4 regions of the Hafnia paralvei genome follow, and region 2 is predicted to be linked to each of the others. Evidence: predicted binding sites of a transcription regulator. Region 2 holds the regulator's gene; each other region holds the start of a gene.
What was found. Region 2 encodes sigma-54, which starts transcription at its own class of promoters, with help from an activator protein. Its sites were predicted from a motif close to GTTGGCACANNTTTCGCTNT; they were not measured.
Positions count from the first base shown of each region.

Region 1: hycA (formate hydrogenlyase regulator HycA) is a predicted target of sigma-54. The motif match lies at 2,827-2,846, and genes of this name have one in related genera.
Region 3: glnK (P-II family nitrogen regulator) is a predicted target of sigma-54. The motif match lies at 4,007-4,026, and genes of this name have one in related genera.
Region 4: glnA (glutamate--ammonia ligase) is a predicted target of sigma-54. The motif match lies at 4,650-4,669, and genes of this name have one in related genera.

Region 1 is NZ_CP083737.1:850,624-856,545, forward strand. It holds gene lysA (diaminopimelate decarboxylase) at 1-297, shown strand, start outside; gene flhA (formate hydrogenlyase transcriptional activator FlhA) at 495-2,654, shown strand; gene hycA (formate hydrogenlyase regulator HycA) at 2,966-3,430, shown strand; gene hypE (hydrogenase expression/formation protein HypE) at 3,486-4,514, opposite strand; gene hypD (hydrogenase formation protein HypD) at 4,529-5,644, opposite strand; gene hybG (hydrogenase maturation factor HybG) at 5,658-5,922, opposite strand, start outside.
Region 2 is NZ_CP083737.1:4,032,788-4,038,709, reverse strand. It holds gene ptsN (PTS IIA-like nitrogen regulatory protein PtsN) at 1-254, opposite strand, end outside; gene hpf (ribosome hibernation promoting factor) at 334-621, opposite strand; gene rpoN (RNA polymerase factor sigma-54) at 645-2,078, opposite strand; gene lptB (LPS export ABC transporter ATP-binding protein) at 2,211-2,936, opposite strand; gene lptA (lipopolysaccharide ABC transporter substrate-binding protein LptA) at 2,943-3,572, opposite strand; gene lptC (LPS export ABC transporter periplasmic protein LptC) at 3,541-4,119, opposite strand; gene kdsC (3-deoxy-manno-octulosonate-8-phosphatase KdsC) at 4,116-4,682, opposite strand; gene kdsD (arabinose-5-phosphate isomerase KdsD) at 4,708-5,694, opposite strand; gene K9N75_RS18710 (calcium/sodium antiporter) at 5,770-5,922, opposite strand, start outside.
Region 3 is NZ_CP083737.1:3,454,994-3,460,915, forward strand. It holds gene K9N75_RS16285 (MGMT family protein) at 152-484, shown strand; gene K9N75_RS16290 (YbaY family lipoprotein) at 542-1,060, opposite strand; gene tesB (acyl-CoA thioesterase II) at 1,373-2,233, shown strand; gene amtB (ammonium transporter AmtB) at 2,297-3,586, opposite strand; gene glnK (P-II family nitrogen regulator) at 3,620-3,958, opposite strand; gene K9N75_RS16310 (SmdB family multidrug efflux ABC transporter permease/ATP-binding protein) at 4,304-5,922, opposite strand, start outside.
Region 4 is NZ_CP083737.1:4,549,513-4,555,434, forward strand. It holds gene K9N75_RS21020 (YshB family small membrane protein) at 92-217, opposite strand; gene glnG (nitrogen regulation protein NR(I)) at 360-1,781, opposite strand; gene glnL (nitrogen regulation protein NR(II)) at 1,828-2,904, opposite strand; gene glnA (glutamate--ammonia ligase) at 3,164-4,573, opposite strand; gene typA (ribosome-dependent GTPase TypA) at 4,940-5,922, shown strand, end outside.

The sequences.
Region 1 (5,922 bases), 1.5 Mb from region 2:
GATGGACGAGACGTGACTGCTCAGCCGCGGGTTGAGTCTGTGATTGGTGGGCCGCTCTGTGAATCTGGTGATGTGTTTACGCAAAAAGCGGGCGGAGAAGTTGAAACGCGTTCAATACCGGCCGCACAGGTAGGCGATTATCTGGTTTTCCATGATACCGGTGCATATGGTGCGTCGATGTCGTCGAACTACAACAGTCGCCCGTTGCTACCTGAGGTGTTGTTTGAAAATGGTGAGTCGCGTTTAATTCGCCGTCGTCAGACGATTGAAGAATTATTGGCACTAGAGATGGTATAATTTTACTAATTATATTTATTAATAGTTTCATGTGCGTTAGCGAATTGTTGACGCACATGTTCAAAGAATAATGGTTATTATTTGCCACCATTACAATGGCAATAATTGTCATATTTAAGCATTCAGATCATATCTATTCTGGTTTTCTTTCCCGTAAAATAACCGACCTAATCATTTCACGCGCATCATCTTCAGTTATGAATACCGTCAAAATACAGTCTTCGACCAGAATGAATCCGGTCTGGCAGGATATGCTGCATCAGGCCACACAAACGCTGCTTGCTCAGCGAACCCTCTCTGAGCTGATGCAGGCTCTCCACGGCTTGTCATTTTCCGTTATTCGTTTTGATCGCGTTAATATCTTGCGCCTCGACCCTCTGCATAACCGTATAACACATTATGGCTATGAGCCTGAAAGCAAACAGATGCAGTGTTCCAATGATGTTTTATTGGCTGAAGGACCAGGGGGGAAAGTGTGGGCGGATCAGCAACCTATTTGCTGTCAGCGCGAGCAGTTTATTCAACAGTTCCCGCAGGTTTCAGAATTAGCGCAGTATCGCTCTCTTAATGTTTATTATCAGCTACCGCTGACGACACCACGCCAAAGATTAGGCGGCATTGAATTCATTAAACACGGTAATCAGCAGTTTAGTGAAAGCGAGTTGGCGTTGGCTTTGCCGCTATCTGATGTGGTTGCCAGCGTACTCGAGAATATTCTTGAGCGCGAACATGTTCAGCTTGAAGAAGAGAGCCTTCGTCGCGAGCGCGATCATTACCGCATTTTAGTCGACGTAACCAATGCCGTGACTTCTAAGCTAGAGCTAGACGCACTGGCCGCCGAGGTCTCCAAAGAGATCCATCGTTTCTTTGGTATTGATTACATCGGCCTATCTATTTTTGATGAACAGGAAGATCGCTTCAAAGCCTATGTGGCCTGTTATCAAAGTGGAAAGCCGGTGCTGCGCGAGCAAAAGTACTTACCGCTGGAAGGCTCTCTTGCTCAGCAGGTGGTGCAAAGTGAAGAGATGCTGTTGATGGATTTGCAGGACTCCACACGTTTGGCGCCACAAGATCGTCAGTTAGCTCAGATGTTAGAGTTTGGTCATCAGACGATTTGTCAGCTTCCGCTGGTCTTCGGCAACAAAGTGTTGGGCGTGCTTAAACTAGCTCAATGTCAGCCGGCCATCTTCAGCGATAACAATCTCAAACTGCTACGCCAAATAGCGGCTCGTATCGCTATCGCGGTGGACAACGCGCTGGCTTATGGTGAAATTTCTCGCCTGAAGGATAGTTTGGTCCATGAGAACCGTTATTTGACCGAGCAAATTCGCCAAGATAGTGATTTTGGTGAGATTGTGGGGCAAAGCGCCGCCATCAAAAGCGTGCTAGAGCAGGTCGAAATGGTCGCTTCTAGTGATTGTAGCGTGTTGATTCTGGGAGAAACCGGAACAGGTAAAGAGCTGATTGCGCAAGCCATCCATAATCTGAGTTCCCGTAACCAAAAACGCATGGTGAAGATGAACTGTGCGGCAATTCCAAGCGGGCTGATTGAAAGCGATCTGTTCGGTCATGAAAAAGGGGCTTATACCGGAGCAACGTCGCAGAGAATGGGGCGTTTTGAGCTAGCAAACAAAAGCTCACTGTTTTTGGATGAAGTGGGAGATATTCCTCTCGAGCTACAACCTAAACTGTTGCGAGTACTGCAAGAGCGCGAAATTGAACGTCTGGGTGGGAATAAAGTTATTCCAGTCGATGTGCGTCTAATTGCGGCCACCAATCGTGATTTAAAGCAGATGGTTCTGGACCGTGAATACCGTAGCGATCTCTACTATCGCCTAAATGTTTTCCCTATCGTGATCCCGCCGCTGCGAGAACGCCCAGAAGATATTCCGTTACTGGTTAAATTCTTTACGCGCAAAATTGCCAAACGGATGAACCGTACCATTGATAGCATTCCAACGGAAACCATCCGCATGCTGTGTGATTTGCCATGGCCGGGGAATATTCGTGAATTGGAGAACATCATTGAACGCGCAGTTATTTTGACGCGTGGCCCTGTGCTGAATTTACAGCTTAACGAACTGCAATATCATCTTTCACCGCCGTTGGTGAATAAGCCTGCGAGAGAAATACCGTCTTCTTCGTCGACATGGACGATGCCAAAGGCATCTAAGCCCGCAGAAAAAGTGCCGCATGAACAAGACGGCGAACTTAGCGAACGTGAACGTATTCTCAATGCTCTGCGAGAAACTAACGGCATTGTGGCTGGGCCACGCGGTGCTGCGGCTCGCCTAGGATTGAAACGCACGACACTGATTTCCCGTATGCAGCGTCTGGGCATTTCTGCTAAAGACTGATTTATCTCTTATGACTCGGGCGGAAATTGGCTTTTTTCGCCCGTGACATTTTCTTCGACATAAATGTCGAAGCGTCATCATTCCTCGTTTCATCATCATGTTTTTTACGCCTTCTCAATGAAATGCCGAAGTTAACCAATTGAATAATATCAATTATTCATTAATTTTACTTTTTGGCACGGATTATGCTTTGTATGGATTGAAACGTTCAACGCTGCTGGATTACGGCCTGATTGAGCGTCAAATCTATCAATGGGGCTAAGCCCTGAGTAACAAACTCCAACCCACAATGTGGAGCGAGGCAAAGAAGCATGAAGGTCAGCGAATTAACCGAAAAGTCGCTTTATATCCATGACAAAAATGAAAAATTAATGGCGCAATGGGCTCTGTACAAAAGCAGCCTGATTAAAGCCGCGACCTCTTCAAAACTGAAGATTTTTCATGAGTTCAGCTGCGGGGATGGCGATAGCGTTAACTTCACCGTGTTTGATCACTTTATGGTTGAAGTGAAGCTGGCAGATGAGTTCTACAGCAAAAAAATTCAGTATGGCCTGCGTATGAACGATGAACAGTGTGAAGATCATTTTGTTGAAATCAGTCATTCGACAATCGATGAGAATGGCCTGATTGACGGTACTGTCAACAATCGTTCTATGGACGCTGTGCTAGAGCACTATCTGGATAAAATTCACGACCTGTACGAGACCTTGTATCAGGCGATGAATACCAACCAGCCAGTGCGGGAGTTGTTGGTAGGTAAATTAGGGGCGCATTAGTTTACCTATCCACTTCTGGCTGCATAACGGCGGCCAGAAGTGGACAATATGTTTCTTAGCAAATCCTCGGTAACGGCTCGCTATGCGGTAAATCTAGCAGGCGTGAAGTGCCATACATTCCCGTTAAACGCACCTGTTTGCCTTCGGTAACGTCACCAATGGTAGCCGCATCTACGCCGAGTGGGTGTGCATGCAAGCTATCCAGTACCGCTTGTTCAGCTTCAGGCGCTACGGCAATAACCAATTTCCCTTCATTGGCGAAGTTCAGCGGTTCTAGGCCTAATAATTCACAAATGCCTCGAACGGCATTTTTTACCGGCAGTGACTGCTCAATCACATCAATACCGCATCCGCTGGCGTTGGCGAACTCATGCATAATGGCTGTAACTCCACCGCGCGTGGCGTCTCTCAAAGCGCGTACACCAGGAATATTTCGTAAAGGTGCAATCAAGGGAGCGAGAACAGCGCAATCGCTGATCAATTCGGCTTCAAGCCCAAGTTGTTCACGCAAATTCAGGATTGTCGCGCCGTGATCGCCCAAAGTGCCGCTGACGATCAGTTTGTCACCCGGTTGAATTTCAGAAGCTCCCCAATGGATATCATTAGGGATCGCGCCGATACCTGCGGTGTTGATAAAGATCTTATCTGCCGCACCGCGCTGCACAACCTTAGTATCGCCGGTGACAATCTGAATATTGGCGGCTTTAGCGGTTGCAGCCATACTGCGCACGATCTTTTCCAAATCCAGCAACGGCAATCCTTCCTCCAGGATAAAGCCACAGGAGAGGTACTTAGGCTGAGCACCGCTCACCGCTAAATCGTTTGCAGTGCCACATACGGCTAATTTGCCTATGTCGCCGCCGGGGAAAAAGATCGGATCGATAACGTAGCTATCGGTCGTGAAAGCTAGGCGATCGCCGTGCTGATTAAAAATGCTCAGCGGCAGGCGAGCCTGATCTTCACGTTCATCTAAAGCGGGATTGCTAAACAACGGTAGAAACAGCGTATCCAGGAGTTGTTGCATGGCGCGACCACCGCTGCCGTGCGCCATTGTGATCACATCATCTTTAGACCATTCACTCATTATTCGTACCTTTTTTATTCAAGCCCACGACGATATTGGTAGAACGCCGCACAGGCTCCCTCAGATGAAACCATCAAGGCGCCAAATGCGTTTTGTGGATTACAGCCTTCACCAAACAGAGGGCAGTCGGCGGGTTTACAACGGCCGGTTAGAACATCGCCACAGCGTGCTCGTGGATCGTCTGCCACTTTCTGTTCTTGAGGATGAAAGCGCAGTTCGGCATCAAATTGAGCATAAGCAGGACTTAAGCCAACGCCAGAATGAGCAATTTCTCCCAAGCCTCGCCATTCGCTGCTGTCTTTGGTTACAAAGACGTCATCTAATACTTTTTGCGCAATAGCATTACCGTGATCGGGAACGATGCGGCGATATTGATTTTCGACGCTGCAACGCTCTTCTGCTATCTGAGCCACCAGCATATCCAAGGCTTGTAGGATATCTAGCGGCTCAAAGCCGGTAATCACCAACGGCTTATGGAAATCTTCGCAGATAAACTCATAAGGATGAGCACCTATCACCATGCTGACATGACCCGGCGCGAGGAAGCCGTCGATGCGCACGTCAGGCTGCTGTAATAAGCTACGCAGCGTTGGAGTAATGGTGATGTGCTGGCAGAAAACGGTAAAGTTTTTCAGCCCTAGCGCTTTAGCCTGCTGCAAGGTTACCGCGGTGCTTGGCATGGTGGTTTCAAAACCAAGTCCAAAGAACACGACTTCTTTATCGGGGTTTTGCTGAGCCAGCGTAAGCGCATCAAGCGGAGAGTAAACGATACGAACATCTGCGCCTTTGCGTTTAGCATCTAGCAACGAGCCATGGCGTCCGGGCACGCGCATGGCATCCCCAAACGTGCAGAAAATCACGTCTGGTTGGTTAGCTATTTCAACGCATTCGTCGATACGTCCCATAGGAAGAACACAGACAGGGCAGCCGGGGCCATGCACAAACTCGATCTCTGGTGGAAGTAATTGATCCAGCCCGAATTTGAAGATCGCATGTGTGTGTCCGCCGCAAACCTCCATCAACTGTAAAGGAAGTCGGCAGTGTGAAGGCAAGGAACGAACCCGTTCGGTAATGCGCTGAACCAGTTTTTTTGCCAGTTCAGGATTGCGGAATTCATCAACGAACTGCATATCTTATATCACCTTACTTTTCACTGACCTGTGGCGCTGGCTCGCCATTACGGAGAAAGTAGCCAACGTCTTCTTCGACTTCTTGCATTGCCATTAATGCGTCTAGCGTATCTTTGGCTTCAGCCTCATCCAGAATGCTCATGGCAAAGCCTACGTGAACCAATACCCACTGTCCGAGCATATCTTGCGGTGAGCCCTCGCAGACCAATGCAATATTGACTTCGCGTTTCACGCCGCATACGTCGACCGTGGCCATTTGATGAATATCATCGCCAACG
Region 2 (5,922 bases):
GGGATGGCGATGCCGTTGCCAATGCCGGTACTCCCCATACGTTCGCGCGTTAGAATCGCGTCGAACACGACCTGCGGTGGAAGGTTGAGCTGTGCAGCCGCCAGTTCGCTGATGATTTCCAGAGCGCGTTTCTTGCTGGAACAGTGAACTGCATTGCGTGTGCACTCCGGACTCAGTACGGAGGTTAAAGGCATAGTTAAATCGTTACTCATCTCATCTTCTTCATTTAAACCAGCCATAGACTGATTTTTCATGCTCCCCTGATGGCTTATCGGCCCGTTTCATTGACGAAACAGGCCGATTAAGTCAGCTGGTGTTTAAAATAGTTAAACGTTAGTGTTGTTTTAATTTATCTTTATGCTTGTTGAGCTGGCGTGCCAGCTTATCAACTAAGGTGTCAATCGCAGCATACATGTCTGTTTGCTCAGAGGTGGCATGCAGCTCGCCGCCGTTAATATGTACCGTTGCTTCGGCAATATGTTGGATTTTCTCCACGCTCAGTACCACATAAACCTGGTTGATTCGGTCAAAGTATTGCTCGAGTTTGGCAAATTTGGTGGTGACGAATTCGCGCAAAGCTTCGGTTATTTCGACATGATGTCCGGTAATGTTGAGCTGCATAGTGTCTTCCTTCTCTGTTATGGTCAAACCAATTGTTTGCGTTGGTTAGACGGTGGGATGGACAAAGACTCTCGGTATTTAGCAACGGTACGTCTGGCAACCATAATACCCTGATCGGCAAGCAAGGTCGCTAGCTTGCTGTCGCTCAGCGGTTTAGCTGGGTTTTCCGCTGCAACGAGCTTTTTCACTAGTGCGCGAATCGCCGTTGACGAGGCTTCGCCTCCATCTTCGGTACTGACGTGACTAGAGAAGAAATATTTCAGTTCAAATATACCTCGCGGACTGTGCAGGAACTTCTGCGTGGTCACACGAGAAATGGTGGATTCATGCATGTCGACTTGCTGAGCGATATCGGCCAGCACCATCGGCTTCATATATTCGGCACCATTATCAAAAAATGCCTGCTGCTGTTCAACGATGCAGCGTGAAACCTTCAACAGCGTGTCATTACGGCTTTCTAAGCTTTTAATCAGCCACTTCGCTTCTTGCAGATTGCTGCGGATGAATTGCGTGTCGCTGTCGCTGCGGGTTTGTGCGCCGAGCGAGACATAGTGCTGATTAATTTTAAGACGTGGAACACTATCCTGATTCAGTTCGACGACCCAGTGGCCTTGGTGTTTATGCACTAAAACGTCTGGGATGACATAATCTGATTCGCCGGTATTGATAGAGAGCCCAGGACGCGGATCGAGCGTTTGAATGAGCTGCATGGCTGCTTTTAACACGTCTTCTTTCAGCTTAGTCGAACGCATCAGATTACGGAAATCGTGGTTGGCTAACAGATCTAAATGTTTATCAACAATGAGACGAGCTTCGCTTAGGAAGGGGGTATCATCGGCAAACTGAGAAAGCTGTACTAGTAAACAGTCACGTAAATCGCGTGCAGCAACGCCGACGGGATCAAAACGTTGTACACGTTTGAGCACGGCTTCAATTTCATCCATCATCACAAGTTCATCACCCATGCTCTCTAAAATATCGTCGAGAGAAGAAGTGAGATAGCCGGTATCATCGACGGCGTCTACGATGGCGGTGGCAATGGCCAGATCGGTGTCGCTGAAGGGCGTTAGCTCAACTTGCCACATTAAATAGTCTTGCAGGCTTTGTGTTGTTTCACCTTGATAGATAGGCAGCTCATCATCGCTGTAATCAGTGCCTGTGCCTGATGGCGTTCCTGCTGTGTAGATTTCATCCCATGTGGCATCGAGGGGGAGTTCCTCGGGCATATCCGGTTGCTCTAGCTGTTCACGTGTGTCCAGCTCCTCGTTGACTTCTTCCGTTGAAGTTTCTATTTCATCGTGAGTGTCATCTTGTTCAAGCAGTGGGTTGCTTTCTAACGCCTGTTGGATCTCTTGCTGAAGCTCTAGCGTTGATAGTTGCAACAGGCGGATCGCCTGCTGCAATTGTGGTGTCATCGCTAACTGCTGACTTAGCCTGAGTTGCAAACCTTGCTTCATAATCGCGAGCTCATTTCCATTGGTGCAAGCAGAGTACCTGCTAAACTAAAAAAAGAGTCCGGCCGCATAAAGACCACCGTACGGCATATCCTGCGCAAAGTGCAGGATATGTATGACGCAAGATAGCCGTCATTACAGACGGAATTCTTCACCCAGATAGACGCGTTTAACCTGCTCATCATCTAAGATTTCAGATGGAGTGCCATGAGCAATGAGGTTGCCCTGATTCACAATATAAGCACGCTCACAAACGTCTAACGTTTCACGCACGTTATGGTCGGTAATCAATACGCCCAAACCGCGATCGCGCAGGTGTTCAATAATTTTTTTAATATCAATAACAGAGATTGGGTCAACGCCCGCAAATGGCTCATCCAGCAGGATGAACTTAGGATTTGCGGCTAAAGCACGTGCAATTTCGACGCGGCGGCGTTCGCCACCGGACAGTGACTGTCCGAGGTTGTCGCGTAGATGGGCAATATGAAACTCTTCCATCAGTTCGTCGGCGCGGTCGGCGCGCTGTTCTTTCGTGAGGTCATCACGAATTTCCAGCACGGCCATCAGGTTGTTATACACACTCAAGCGGCGAAAGATAGAGGCTTCTTGTGGCAAGTAGCCTATTCCACGACGTGCACGAGCGTGAAGCGGCAGCAGACTGATATCTTCATCGTCGATTTCAATACGGCCTGCATCACGTGGAACGATGCCGACAACCATATAAAACGTGGTCGTTTTACCCGCGCCATTGGGTCCGAGCAGACCTACGATTTCACCTGAATTAACGGTCAGGCTAACGTTTTCAACTACGCGGCGACCTTTGTAGGCTTTGGCCAGATTTTCAGCAATTAAAGTTGCCATAACGAATTAGTTACTCTTGGTCTGTGAGGACTGGCTAAACGGAGATTTGCCTTTTGATGCAGCAGGTTCATTCTGCGCTTTCGGCTTAGCTGGCGCAGGCGTCGCTGCTGCTTTTCCACCTTTATCCTGCAACTGAGATGGAATCAACACGGTGGTAACGCGCTTGCCTTTATCGCTGAAGGCTTCCATCTGCTGTTGTTTAACCAGATAGGTAATTTTGTCACCTTTGATACTGCTATCAACCTGTTGCAGGAATGCATTGCCGGTCAGGATAACGAAGTCTTTATCCAGTTCGTAGCGAAGCTTCTGCCCATGGCCGCTGACAGGTTTACCATTGTCTTGCATCTGGTAGAACGTTACGGGATTACCATAACCTTCAACGACTTCTTTACCCTGAGCACCGTTAGGACGGATGACGACAACTTTGTCTGCATTAATCTTAATCGTGCCCTGAGTCACGACGACATCACCGGTAAAGGTGACGGTGTTGCCTTGCATATCCAACGACTGCTGAGCCGAGTCGATATGAATCGGCTGCTCTGTATCTCCGGTCAGAGCCAGCGCTGGAACGCTTGCCGTTAGCAATGTACCGGCAACGATAAGGCTAAGGATTTTGTGGTTTGTTTTGAATTTCATAGTAGGTTTTTACCTTGTCAATCAGCCTTGCGGTTTTTTCCCGCATGTTCCCGCGCATCTTCAGACCATGGGAGGTGAAGTTTGACCCATAAAGAGTGACTTCATCATCAGAGCTGACGTCCTGAGTCACTAGGTTTACCTGCGCATTATCGGTAGTAATCCTTTCCAATTGCGAGGTCGTCGTCAAACTGTTTACTTCTACATTTCCGTATAGATAAAGCATACGGTCATCGGTTAGCTTTGCCTTATCCGCACGGATAGACCAAGTCGGTAAGGTGTCCTGATCGTAAGTCGTCAGCACCGGATGAGTAAACCAACTGGTTTTATCCTCCGAGAAATGCTGAACATCTTCTGCTACCAGCTTATAGCTTAGTTTACCTGTCGGGTCATAGACCACGGTCAGAGTATGCTGGCTGCGATAGGTCGGCTCCTGATTATTGACAGCCACTTGAGAGGTATCAGAATCATTTTCTGTCAGATTCCAACCAATCAGTGCCAACGCAATAATCGTTAATAGCAGGATGACCCAGCGTTTGGTTTTACTCATATTGATAGCCCTTTGGCCTCATCCAGTTTGCCCTGCGACTGTAGGATGAGATCGCATAACTCACGAACTGCACCGCGCCCGCCTGAAATACGGGTAACATATTGAGCGCGCTGCAATAAAATAGGGTGCGCGTCAGCTACTGCAACGGAAAGTCCAACTTTGGCCATCACCGGCCAGTCAATCAAATCATCGCCAATGTAGGATACCTGATGCGGCTGCAAGTTCAGATCGGCGAGAATTTTCTCAAAGGCAATCAGTTTATCAGACTGCCCCTGATATAGGTGTTCAATTCCTAGCGTAGTTGCTCGATCGGCAACTAATTTAGATTGGCGACCGGTAATGATCGCCACATGAATGCCTTCGGTAATGAGACAGCGGATACCATAGCCATCGCGTACGTTAAACGCTTTTAGCTCTTCGCCGTTGTTGCCCATGTAAATCAGGCCGTCAGACAAAACGCCGTCAACGTCGCAGATGACGAGACGAATTTCTGCTGCGCAGTCCATGATTTTACGGGCAACAGGGCCATAACAGGTAGCGATATTCATACCTTGCTCATTCATTAATTTTTCACCTAAACGTTAATTCTTAAACCACGCCAGCGCGCAGCATATCATGCATATGAACCACGCCAATCAGTTGATCGCCATCAGCAACCAGCAGCGAAGTGATATGACGAGCCTGCATCAGGTTTAATGCATCGACAGCTAAGGCATTTGGACGAATGCGGATACCACCGGATGTCATAACATCGGCAATTTTCGCATTATTTAAGTCAACGCCTAAGTCAAAGATGCGACGTAGGTCACCATCAGTGAAAATACCTTCGATTTTCATCAGGTCATCACAGATGACGGTTAACCCGAGATTTTTGCGTGTAATCTCCAGCAGAGCATCACGCAGAGAGGCATCACGGCTGACGTGCGGTAACTCACTACCGGTGTGCATAATGTCACTCACGCGGAGTAACAGTTTGCGGCCTAAGGCTCCACCTGGATGCGAAAGGGCGAAATCCTCAGCGGTAAAACCACGAGCCTGCAATAGTGCAACGGCAAGCGCATCGCCCATGACCAGTGTTGCCGTTGTGCTGGTGGTTGGTGCCAGACCTAACGGGCAGGCTTCCTGTGGGACTTTCACGCATAGGTGGATATCTGCGGCCTTACCCATAGAGCTGTCTGGGTTGTTGGTCATACAGATCAGTTTTACTTTTTGGCGTTTGAGTACAGGAATCAGCGCTTGAATCTCATGGGATTCGCCAGAATTGGAAATTGCTAGCACGATATCATGTGAGCTGACCATGCCCAGATCGCCGTGGCTTGCTTCACCCGGATGCACAAAGAACGCGGGAGTGCCTGTGCTGGCTAGCGTTGCCGCAATTTTGCGACCAATATGGCCTGACTTACCCATCCCCATCACGACGACTTTGCCTAAGCAGCTTAGGATCGCCTCGCAGGATTTAGTGAAGTCTTCATTAATGTATTGGTCTAACTGTGCCAGTCCTTCGCGCTCAGTTTGAAGAACTTGCTTTCCCACTCGCTGGAAGTCAAATCCCGGCTGTAAATCCAAATGTGACATGTTTTTTTCTCACTCGATTCAGCGGTTTAATCGGTTATGCACAACGTTAAGCTATGCTTGCCGTCTTGTACTCATTTAATACAGATTGATGGGGTGAGGCATAAATAGCAGCGCAACATACGCAATAAATCCGCACAGCAACAGTGCGCCAGCCATCCGGCCAATTTTGTGTTTTCGTCTGATACACAATGCGGTGAGCACGACGCTCACGCCGAGCATCACCCAGTA
Region 3 (5,922 bases), 580 kb from region 2:
CTTCAGTGCGGGGGCATTATCAGTGATGACCGCGCGAAAAGCAAGGCTCTGGCGACCGAACGTCGTTTTATTAAACAACCGTTTTATCCCCCCATTCCTTATGGCAAACTGACCTTAGATAATGGATGACTGAATCAAAAATCTATCCCCTATGCCAAACGATACTCCCCCTGAAGATAATTTTCGCCAACGTGTGTTGATGACTATCCACGCCGTTCCTTATGGAAAAGTGGCCACCTATGGGCAAATTGCCCGCCTTGCGGGGTCATCACGCGCCGCACGGCAGGTTGGCGGTATTCTGCGGAAACTCCCTAAAGGCTCCACACTCCCGTGGTACCGCGTTGTCAACCGCACAGGAAATATCTCACTTGTCGGACCTGACTACATCCGCCAGCGCACCGCCTTGCAGGATGAGGGGGTTACTTTTAATGCCAATGGAGTTATCGATTTAGCTCTTTATGGCTGGGATCCCTCCCAGCCATAAAAAAACCTGCCTCACTGGGCAGGTTTTTAACGTCAGCCAAAGCCAAATAAATCAGTATTAAAGAGGTGATGCGCCTACAGACTTAGGTTTTTCACTCAGAACCGTTGCTGCACCATCAGCAGAAATAGGAACCAGCACCAGATCTTTCTGAGTACCCGCATTATTGTTCACGACTTCATTCAAAGTATCGGTGATAAACACCAAGCGGCCATCAATTTTAATTGCCGCACTCAGATTGATACGCTGATTTGGCTGGATATCCTGTGGGTTATACGGCAGCACAAAGTTGTATGGAGGCTGTTTGCCATCGGTGCGGAATACTTTCTGTGACAGAACGCGCGCTGGCGCATCGGCCAAAGAAACGTCTGCTAAGGTGACAGTCACTTCAGCATTTGGCGGCAGTGCGATACGTTGACGAAGATTAACGCTACCACGTACTGCTGGACCGCTAATCTGCGATGCATCTGCAGTGATTTGATTACCCGGAGCAGGTGTCGGTACGTCAGCAGCATTCGAAGAACAACCCGCTACTGTTGCCGTCATCAAAACACCACCTACAATTTTCCAGAGTTTCATCAGTTCGGTCTCCTTCCTTTTATTTTTGTTGCCGGATGTGGAATATAAAAATGCGATTCACCACAGCCGACATAGGTCACCTAAAGTAGTTTGTTACGCTACGATACTTTATAAGCATGGCATAAACGGCTGACTTTTCCAGTTTTATCTACTTTACATTAACAATTTCAGATAATTGAACCCTCTAAACAAGACTGAAAACGTTAAACGGTTTTGTGGTAATTTCTGCCATAATTACGCAAGCGATGTGCGCTACCCTCCCACATTGCTTACGCACTCTGTTTTCAACACGGATTAATTAGGATCTCATTCATGAGTCAGGCATTAAAAAATTTACTCGATCTGTTAGATCTGGAAAAAATAGAAGAAGGGATCTATCGCGGGCAGAGTGAAGATCTTGGCTTACGTCAGGTTTTTGGTGGTCAGGTCGTCGGACAAGCATTATATGCTGCAAAGCAAACCGTACCTTTGGAACGAAATATTCACTCTTTCCACAGCTATTTCCTACGTCCTGGTGATAGTAGCCAACCCATTATTTACGATGTAGAAAACCTTCGCGACGGCAATAGCTTCAGCGCCCGCCGCGTCAAAGCCGTACAACACGGCAAACCTATTTTCTATATGACAGCCTCTTTCCAAACCGCCGAAGAAGGCTTTGAGCATCAGAACGTGATGCCAGAGGTTCCAGCTCCTGAGTCGTTAAAATCCGAATCAGAAATAGCCAACAGCATGGCGCATTTAATTCCCGAATCCGTACGCGAAAAATTCACCTGCGAAAAGCCGCTGGAGATGCGCCCTGTCACTTTCCATAATCCCTTAATGGGTACGGTTGAAGAACCTATCCGCAACGTCTGGTTCAAGGCTAATGGGGAAATGCCGGACGATCCTCGTATTCATCAGTATTTGCTTGGGTACGCATCTGATTTCAATTTCTTGCCCACAGCGTTACAACCGCACGGTAAAGGTTTTTTAGAACCCGGTATGCAGGTTGCCACGATTGACCACTCAATGTGGTTCCATCGTCCATTCCGTCTAGATGACTGGTTGTTGTACGCCGTTGAAAGTACTTCAGCATCCGGAGCTCGTGGCTTTGTCCGTGGGCAATTCTATAACCGTGCCGGTGAGTTGATTGCGTCTACAGTGCAGGAAGGGGTTATTCGTCAGCGTTCATAATAAGTAAGAACGTAAAAGGGCGCAGTTCATTTTCTGCGCCCTTCTTCCAATAAAACAAACGTATTATTGGTTGTAAGCATTCTCACCGTGGCTATTTACATCCAAACCTTCACGCTCTTGATCTTCTGGCACACGTAGCCCAACGCAAACATCTGCAATCTTGAAAGCAATCAGCGCCGCCGCACCGGACCAGACGATACAAATTGCCACGCTCAGCGCCTGTACTCCGAACTGGTGCCCCATCGTCACGCCCTCCGCGTAGCCCGTTCCACCGAGCGAGGTTGCTGTCAGAATCCCCGTGGCTAAGCATCCGACGATACCGCATACCCCATGCACGCCAAACACGTCGCAGGTATCATCGACCTTCAACCAGCGTTTCAGCATGACTACGCCCCACAAACCAGCGACACCAGCAATCAGCCCCAGTAATAACGCGCCCCCCACACCGACTGTACCTGCCGCAGGCGTTACTGCCACCAGCCCAGCGATACAGCCAGAACACGCGCCTAACAGAGAAGGCTTACCACGCGTCATCCATTCGACCAAAACCCAAGACAAAATTGCTCCGGCAGTGGCCACAACCGTATTCACGAAAGCCAGAGCAGCAATTTCATTGGCAGCGCTTGCTGAGCCTGCGTTGAACCCAAACCAGCCAATGTACAGCACCGCGGTGCCCATGAAGACCATCGGCAGGTTATGTGGTTTAAAAGCTTCTTTACCAAATCCGGCGCGTTTACCCAGAAGATAAGCGCCAACCAGCCCTGCAATTGCCGCGTTAATGTGCACTACGGTGCCGCCTGCGAAGTCCAGCGCGCCATCAGTTGCCAGATAGCCGCCGCCCCAAACCATATGCGCCATCGGAATGTAGGAGAAGGTGAACCACAACACGGCAAAGATCAGCACCGCAGAGAAACGAATACGTTCCGCAAAGGAGCCCACGATCAAACCCACGGTAATACACGCAAAAGAGCCTTGGAACGCAACGTGGATCATCTTGTAAAACGAGCCGGTTAAATCCGTTAGGCCAATGCCTTTCAGCATCACTTCATCAAAGTTGCCAAAAATGGCGTTACCAGAACCAAATGCCAATGAATAACCATAAACAACCCACAGTACGCAAATTGCGGCGAAAGTGACCATGACCTGCGTCATCAGCGACAACACGTTTTTAGAACGCAGTAGCCCGCCATAAAACAGGCCAATGCCGGGGATGGTCATAAACAGTACCAATGCGGTACAAATCATCATAAAGGCGTTATCGGCCTTATCTGCCACGGCTGGAGCCGCAGCCATTGCGACACCGGGTAGTAATGAGGCACTCCCCAGACCCAAAGTGGATAAGCGTATTTTCATTATTAATCCATCCCTATCTGTGTGAGTTATTAATTACAGTGCCGCTTCATCAGTTTCGCCGGTACGAATACGAATGACGCGCTGTAGTTCAGCAACAAAAATTTTTCCGTCGCCAATTTTTCCGGTATAGGCAGATTTGCTGATCACATCGATAACTTCATCAAGTTGATCGTCAGCAATCGCTACATCAATTTTGACCTTGGGTAGAAAGTTCACGTTGTACTCTGCCCCACGGTATAGCTCGGCATGCCCCTTCTGGCGCCCGAATCCCTTAACTTCGGTAACCGTCAGCCCTTGGATCCCGACAGAGGAAAGTGCTTCGCGTACGTCTTCCAGTTTGAACGGCTTTATCACCACAGTTACCAGCTTCATACAGCCTCTCCTCAAATGATCCTGAATAATTTCGTTAGCGAATTAATATGAGCAAAGCCTATGCCAACTTTATAGAAATCAGTTTTGCGGGAGAAAACACTAGTTTTGGTGCAAAGAAAGAGAGCAGGCAGCAGATAAAACGTGAGGAGTTTCGCAAAACTGCACCAATAGTGTGCAGTTAGGAAAATGACGGTGCGTTTTTTTTACACAAACTATTTTTACATCACGCGGTGACTATCTGCACCACAAAGACCCAGAGATAGATTGTAATAATCAGGGGAATCAAAAAGAAAAGCCGATGTTATGAATAATCATCGGCTCTATGCTGCATTTCAAAAAGAGGGATTAGATGGTCGGTGGTTCCTGACTCAGCCCCGCGGCTAAAGCTTCGCCCACCAACTGCAACTGATGCATCTGATAATAACGCCCCTGCTTTGCTAACAGTTCATGATGCGAGCCTTGTTCCACGGCATAGCCACGATGCAATACCAAAATAGAATCTGCATCAACAATGGTAGAAAGCCGGTGAGCAATCACAATCAGCGTTGTTTGCTGGCGAATAACATTCAACGCCTTCTGAATTGCCTGTTCAGTGCCGGAATCAATGTTGGCCGTAGCTTCATCCAAAATCAAAATCTGCGGCGCTTGCACCAGCACCCGCGCCATCGCCAACAGCTGCTTTTGCCCTACCGATAGGTTATTCCCTTGCTCACCGAGCTGAGTTTGGATACCGTTCGGCCAAGTCCTGACCAGAGGTGCTAGCTGAACATCCTCAAGCGCTTTCCAAACCTGAGCTTCGCTGATATCTCGTCCTAGAGTCACGTTGTTCATCACCGATTCAGCCATAACAACCGGATCCTGCTGCACCATAGCCACGCCTTCGCGTAACACCTGATGGCTCAGCGTTGGGATTGGGCGTCCGTCGATACAGATCTCTCCGCCACTAACCGGATAGTATCCCATCAGCAAATTCGCGAGCGTCGATTTACCACTGCCTGTATGCCCTACCAACGCAACGAACCCGCGGGAAGCAATATGCAAATTGATATCTTGCAGTACAGGACGGCCTTCGCGATAGGCAAATGTTACGTTATTAATATCCACACGCCCGCTTTGCAGCGGCTGAATATCACCACCATAATTCTGCTGTGCATCGTCCATCAGTTCAAAAATACGCTCACCCGCCACAACGGCCTGCTGCATCATAGATTGCTGGCTCGTGAGCTCAATAAGAGGCTCATTCAGGCGGCTTAGATAATTGATAAAAGCGTAAAGAACCCCAACGCCAATCGAACCTTCAGCACTAAAACCAAACATCATCAGCAGCCCACAGAGGATCATGGCCGAAAACAGGCTGAGCAATGGACGCAGTAAAAAGCCTTCCAAACGAAGCGTTTGCATACGCGCTTGATAGTGAGAACGGCTAACCGCCCCCATTTTTTCACCAAATCGAGCCTGCTGACGAAATTGCTGGATCACGCCCATGCCGTTAATGACTTCGTTGAAGCCGTCATTGATATCCGCAAGATAGCTACGCACACGACGCACGACCGGCGTGCTGTAATGCTGATACACCGCCATCACCACAAATACCGCTGGGAAGATGCAGATAGAGATCAGCGCCATTCGCCAATCTAGCGTAAACATTGCCACCAGCATGGCGCCAATCAGCGCAGCGCTTTTTAACACGGTCGCGACTACGGTGACATAGAGATCTTTGATAACCTCGGTGTCATTGGTTACTCGGGAGATAAGCTGACCAACTGGCTGGTTGTCAAACGCAGAAAGAGGCTGACGCAATGCGGCATCCATCACATCGGTTCGCAGTTGCTGTACTACACCCACCGCGGCACGATTGAACAACAATGCCTGCGCATACTGTAAACCGGCTGCAGTAAATTCAAGCAGCAGGTATAACACCGCTAATCCAACGACTAAACCCAGTCTGAGATCGCCTTTGGCCA
Region 4 (5,922 bases), 520 kb from region 2:
TTAATCAGAGTGCATTTTAAAGATTGTGCCAACAAAAAAGGGCGTTGTTAGAACAACGCCCTTTCAGAGATGGGGAAGAAAGTGAAATTGATTAACCAAAAAAATTAAATAGCGCAGCGCATAATACAGCAGCAAATGCAGTCTGCGAGGTGTGCCCAGCCGCAGCGCTTAATTCAGTACCATGCGAGATCATGGCAAGCAGCGAATCGATCATCATAATCCTCCAAAAACGGTGTCGACGATCATACCGATCCACACGGTGCGGTTAAAGATCTGACCAGCTCTTTTTTTGTGCGCTCGATTGTATTTTTATTAACCAGATACCATTCATTAACACACAACCGATAGATCGTGTCACATTACTCCATGCCCAACTCTTTTAACTTACGCGTCAGGGTATTACGCCCCCAGCCAAGCAATCTCGCCGCTTCCTGTTTATGTCCTTGGGTATGGCGCAGAGCCGTTGTTAACAGAATACGTTCCATCTCTGGCTGTGCTTCAGATAACAAATCTTGATGCCCTGAACGTAAAGCATGTTCTGCCCATTGGGCTAATAAGGCTGACCAGTGACCAGAGGGAGACGTTCCGCCCGTGGTTTCCGGTACGCTAGTTTCAAATAGCTCGCTCGGTAAATCCTGAACGAGCAGTTCCTGCCCCGCAGCCATTACTGTTAGCCAGCGACAGGTGTTTTCTAACTGACGCACGTTGCCTGGCCACGGCAAACGCGTTAGCGCCAGCTCGGTATCGGGATGCAATACTTTGGCTTCCACGCCTAATTCGGTAGCGGCAACTTTTAAGAAATGACGCGCCAAGCGTGGAATATCCTCACGGCGCTCACGTAAAGGCGGAAGGTGTACACGGATCACATTCAGGCGATGGAATAAATCCTCACGGAATTTCCCCTCCTGAACGCGCTGCTCAAGATTTTGATGCGTTGCGGCAATAATACGTACATCCACTTTTACCGGCGCATAGCCCCCCACGCGATAAAACTGACCATCTGCCAGCACGCGTAACAAGCGGGTTTGAACATCCAACGGCATGTCACCGATTTCATCCAAAAACAACGTGCCGCCATCGGCTTGCTCAAAGCGCCCCTGACGGATTTGATTGGCGCCAGTAAACGCCCCTTTTTCATGGCCAAACAATTCCGACTCAATCAGGTCTTTAGGGATTGCCGCCATGTTCAGTGCAATAAAGGGCGCTTTTCCGCGAGGGCTGTGGCGATGCAGAGCATGGGCAACCAATTCTTTACCAGTACCCGACTCGCCGTTAATCAGCACGCTGATGGAAGAGCGAGACAGGCGGCCAATAATGCGGAAAACATCCTGCATAGCAGGCGCTTCGCCGATGATATCGGCTGCGGGATCGTTTACGGGTTGACTACGTGCTGGCTGCTGCTGTTCTTGATAATGACTGATTGCACGTTCAACAAGAGCCACCGCTTCATCAATATCAAACGGTTTTGGCAGATAATCGAAAGCCCCTTGCTGATAGGCACTGACCGCAGCATCCAAATCAGAATGCGCCGTCATTATGATGACCGGAAGCATCGGATGACGTTGTTTAATCTGCTTAAGCAACGCCAAACCATCCATTCCCGGCATGCGAATATCAGAGAGTAAAACATCTGGCGTTTGGGTGGCTAAGGCATCTAGCACCTGATTTCCGTTCTCAAACGTGACACAGCGCATACCCGCGCCGGTCAGTGCTCGTTCCAGCACCCAGCGAATGGAACTGTCATCATCTACGATCCAGACGATTCCTTGTTGCGTTGTCATAGTCGTCACCTCTGTTTACAGGTGGGCGATACGCCGGTTTGGTCAGTTACTTGCGAATAGGCAAGTAAACTGAAAATTCGGTGTGGCCCGGCCAGCTATTAAATTCTATTTTACCCTGATGCTGATCGATAAGATTTCGCGCAATCGATAGGCCAAGTCCAGTACCACCTTCACGGCCGCTGACCATCGGATAAAACAAAGTATCGTGCAGATGGGCGGGGATCCCCGGGCCATCATCTTCAATATCTATACGCGCCGCGAGGCGATAGCGCTCGCCATGCAGCGTGAGTTGAAATGCAGTGCGCGTGCGCAGCGTTATGGTGCCGCCAGCATTGCCTAGCGCCTGTAGTGCGTTGCGTGTGATATTCAGCAACACCTGTTCTATTTGTTCTGGGTCGTGCTCTAGCTCTGGTAGGCTGGGATCGTAATCTCGCACCAGCGTGACGTTATCGGGGCACTCCAACGATACCAACTGACACACCCGTTCTGCCACCTGATGAATGCTCTGCGTTACATGCTGACCCGGACGCTGTGGCCCAAGCAGACGATCAACCAGATTTCTCAATCGATCGGCTTGCTCAATAATCACCTTGGTGTATTCAGTCAGTGACTGATCCGGCAACGCTTTAGCCAATAGTTGTGCTGCACCGCGTAATCCCCCTAGCGGATTTTTAATCTCATGCGCCAAGCCGCGAACTAAATCGCGAGCGGCAACCTGCTGGGCGTGTTGCAGTTGTTCTTGGCTAAGGCGACGCTGGCTATCCATTGGTGACAGCTCCAGCAAAATAAAATCATCGCTCATTGGCTGGGCGGTCAGCGCCATGATGTGCGCATGCCCGTCGATCACCAGCGTCACTTCGTTATCGGTAAACCCCTGCCCCGCATGCAAGCTGTCGTGCATCAAGCGCACATTCAGCGAAAAATACCCCAACAAATCCGGCAACGGCGTACCAAATAATTTGCGTGAACTTTGCGCCAGTAGCTGCTGAGCAGCAGGGTTGGCATAGTGCACTGCCAGATTACGGTCGAGCAGCAAAACACAGGTAATAAGAGAATTGAGGATCTGCCCAGAATCAGGCTGTTTACGTGCGGTTTGTGCATCGGTCAGGGATTGGTCAGCCATACTACGAGCTCCTGCACTGTTTTGGTGCAAATAAGATAAATGCACTTTAGCATGCTTTCAAAACCTTGGGATTTAGCGAGTAAAATTTCGCTACTGCCACCCAGAAGTTGAGTTGCTCAGAAAAGTGGAGAAAAAAACCCATCCGAAGATGGGTATAAAGTTTCCACGGCAACAAAAAATCGACGAACCAATTTGAATCTTTTAACGGCACCTCACCAAGAGATGCCAAACGCATAAACGAGTGTAATTAAACGCTGTTTTAAACGCTGTAGTACAGTTCGAACTCAACCGGATGTGGAGTCATGCGCACACGTTCCATCTCTTCCTGACGCAGTGCAATGTAAGCATCAATCGCGTCATCGGTGAACACGCCACCACGGGTCAAGAATTCGCGGTCTGCATCCAGACAGGCCAGCGCTTCGTCCAGAGAACCCGCCACGGTTGGGATCTCTTTCGCTTCTTCTGGCGGCAGGTCATACAGGTTTTTATCCATCGCATCGCCCGGATGGATTTTGTTTGCAATGCCGTCTAAGCCAGCCATCAGCAGTGCCGCGAAGCACAGGTATGGGTTAGCCGCTGGGTCTGGGAAACGAACTTCGATACGACGCGCTTTAGGGCTTGCAACCACTGGAATACGGATAGAAGCAGAACGGTTACGGGCTGAGTACGCCAGCATAACTGGAGCTTCATAGCCTGGAACCAAACGCTTGTATGAGTTAGTGGTTGGGTTAGCCAGCGCGTTAATTGCTTTCGCGTGTTTGATAACGCCGCCGATGTAGTACAGCGCCATTTCAGACAGACCGCCGTATTTGTCGCCTGCGAACAGGTTAGTCCCGTTCTTGGAGAGAGACATATGGCAGTGCATACCAGAACCGTTATCACCAAACATTGGCTTAGGCATAAAGGTGGCGGTTTTGCCAAACGCGTGAGCCACATTGTGAACCACGTATTTGTAAATCTGAATTTCGTCAGCTTTTTTGGTCATGGTATTGAAGCGGGTTGCCACTTCGTTCTGACCAGCAGTTGCCACTTCATGGTGATGCGCTTCAACCACCAAGCCCATATCTTCCATAGTCAGACACATGGTAGAACGAATGTCCTGCGAAGAATCGACTGGAGGAACTGGGAAATAACCGCCTTTCACCGCAGGACGATGGCCTTTGTTGCCGCCTTCGTACTTGGTGCTGGAGTTCCATGCGCCTTCGATATCGTCGATAGCGACGTGGGAACCACGGATACTGCTACCGAAGCGAATGTCATCGAACAAGAAGAATTCTGGCTCTGGCCCAAACAGAACGGTGTCCGCAATGCCAGAAGAACGCAGGAAATCCTCTGCACGTTTAGAGATGGAACGCGGATCACGATCGTAGCCCTGCATGGTGCCTGGCTCAAGAATGTCACAACGGATAATCAGAGTTGGCTCTTCAAAGAAAGGATCCAGAACCGCAGTGCTTGCATCAGGCATCAGCACCATGTCGGATTCATTGATACCTTTCCATCCACCGATAGAGGAGCCGTCAAACATTTTGCCTTCTTCAAAGAAGTCAGCATTGACTTGATGAGCAGGGATCGTAACGTGCTGTTCTTTACCTTTAGTATCAGTAAAACGCAGGTCTACGAATTTGACTTCATGCTCATTCAGCATTGTTAATACGTGTTCAGCGGACATACTCTACTCCCGGTTGCCTAAGGTCGTCGTGGAACGAATCTGTATATTTAAATGGTTTATTCACCATAAATTTATACAAGCTAAAACCATGCCAACTTTACAAATCGCTCGGAAAGCGCATAATTGGCGTATCTGGTGGTAGGAGACTATGCACTAGAATAGAATTCCGCACCAGAATGGTGCAATGTAAGATTTCATATGCACCATTCCAGTGCAAATTGTTCATTCCCGCGCCGTTTGGCATCGTGAATAGGATCACAAACTCACCTTTTTACGGTTGTTTATAAGAGATGCTTGTGATCTTGTTTAGTCCCTCGCTTATTACGTGTACAATAGCGCGCTATTTCTAATGCCTGAGGCAAAGCTGTGATCGAAAATCTGCGTAACATCGCCATTATTGCGCACGTTGACCATGGGAAAACTACCCTGGTTGACAAGTTGCTACAACAATCCGGTACATTCGGTGAACGTGAAGAAGCAACTGAACGCGTAATGGACTCCAACGATTTGGAGAAAGAGCGTGGGATTACCATCCTCGCGAAAAACACCGCTATTAATTGGAAAGACTACCGTATCAACATCGTGGATACCCCGGGGCATGCTGACTTCGGTGGTGAAGTTGAACGTGTAATGTCTATGGTTGACTCGGTACTGCTGGTTGTTGACGCAATGGATGGCCCTATGCCGCAGACACGTTTCGTGACCAAAAAAGCATTTGCTAATGGTCTGAAACCTATTGTGGTTATCAACAAAGTTGACCGTCCTGGCGCGCGTCCTGACTGGGTTGTCGATCAGGTATTCGACCTGTTCGTCAACTTGGATGCAACCGACGAGCAGCTGGACTTCCCAATCGTTTACGCTTCTGCGTTAAACGGTATCGCGGGTCTGGACCATAACGATATGGCCGACGACATGACTCCGCTGTATCAAGCGATTGTTGACCATGTATCTCCGCCACAAGTTGAAGCTGACGCACCTTTCCAGATGCAAATCTCTCAGCTGGACTACAACAACTATGTAGGCGTAATCGGTATCGGCCGCATCAAACGCGGTAAAATCAAACCTAACCAACAGGTGACTTTGATCGATAGCGAAGGCAAAACACGTAACGGTAAAGTCGGTAAAGTTCTGACCCATATGGGTCTGGAGCGTATCGAAGCTGACGTTGCTGAAGCTGGCGACATCATCGCAATCACCGGTCTGGGTGAACTGAACATTTCTGACACCATCTGTGAAGTCGGTAATGTTGAAGCTCTGCCTGCGCTGAGCGTTGATGAACCAACCGTGACCATGTATTTCTGCGTAAACACCTCTCCGTTCTGCGGTAAAGAAGGTAAGTACGTGACCTC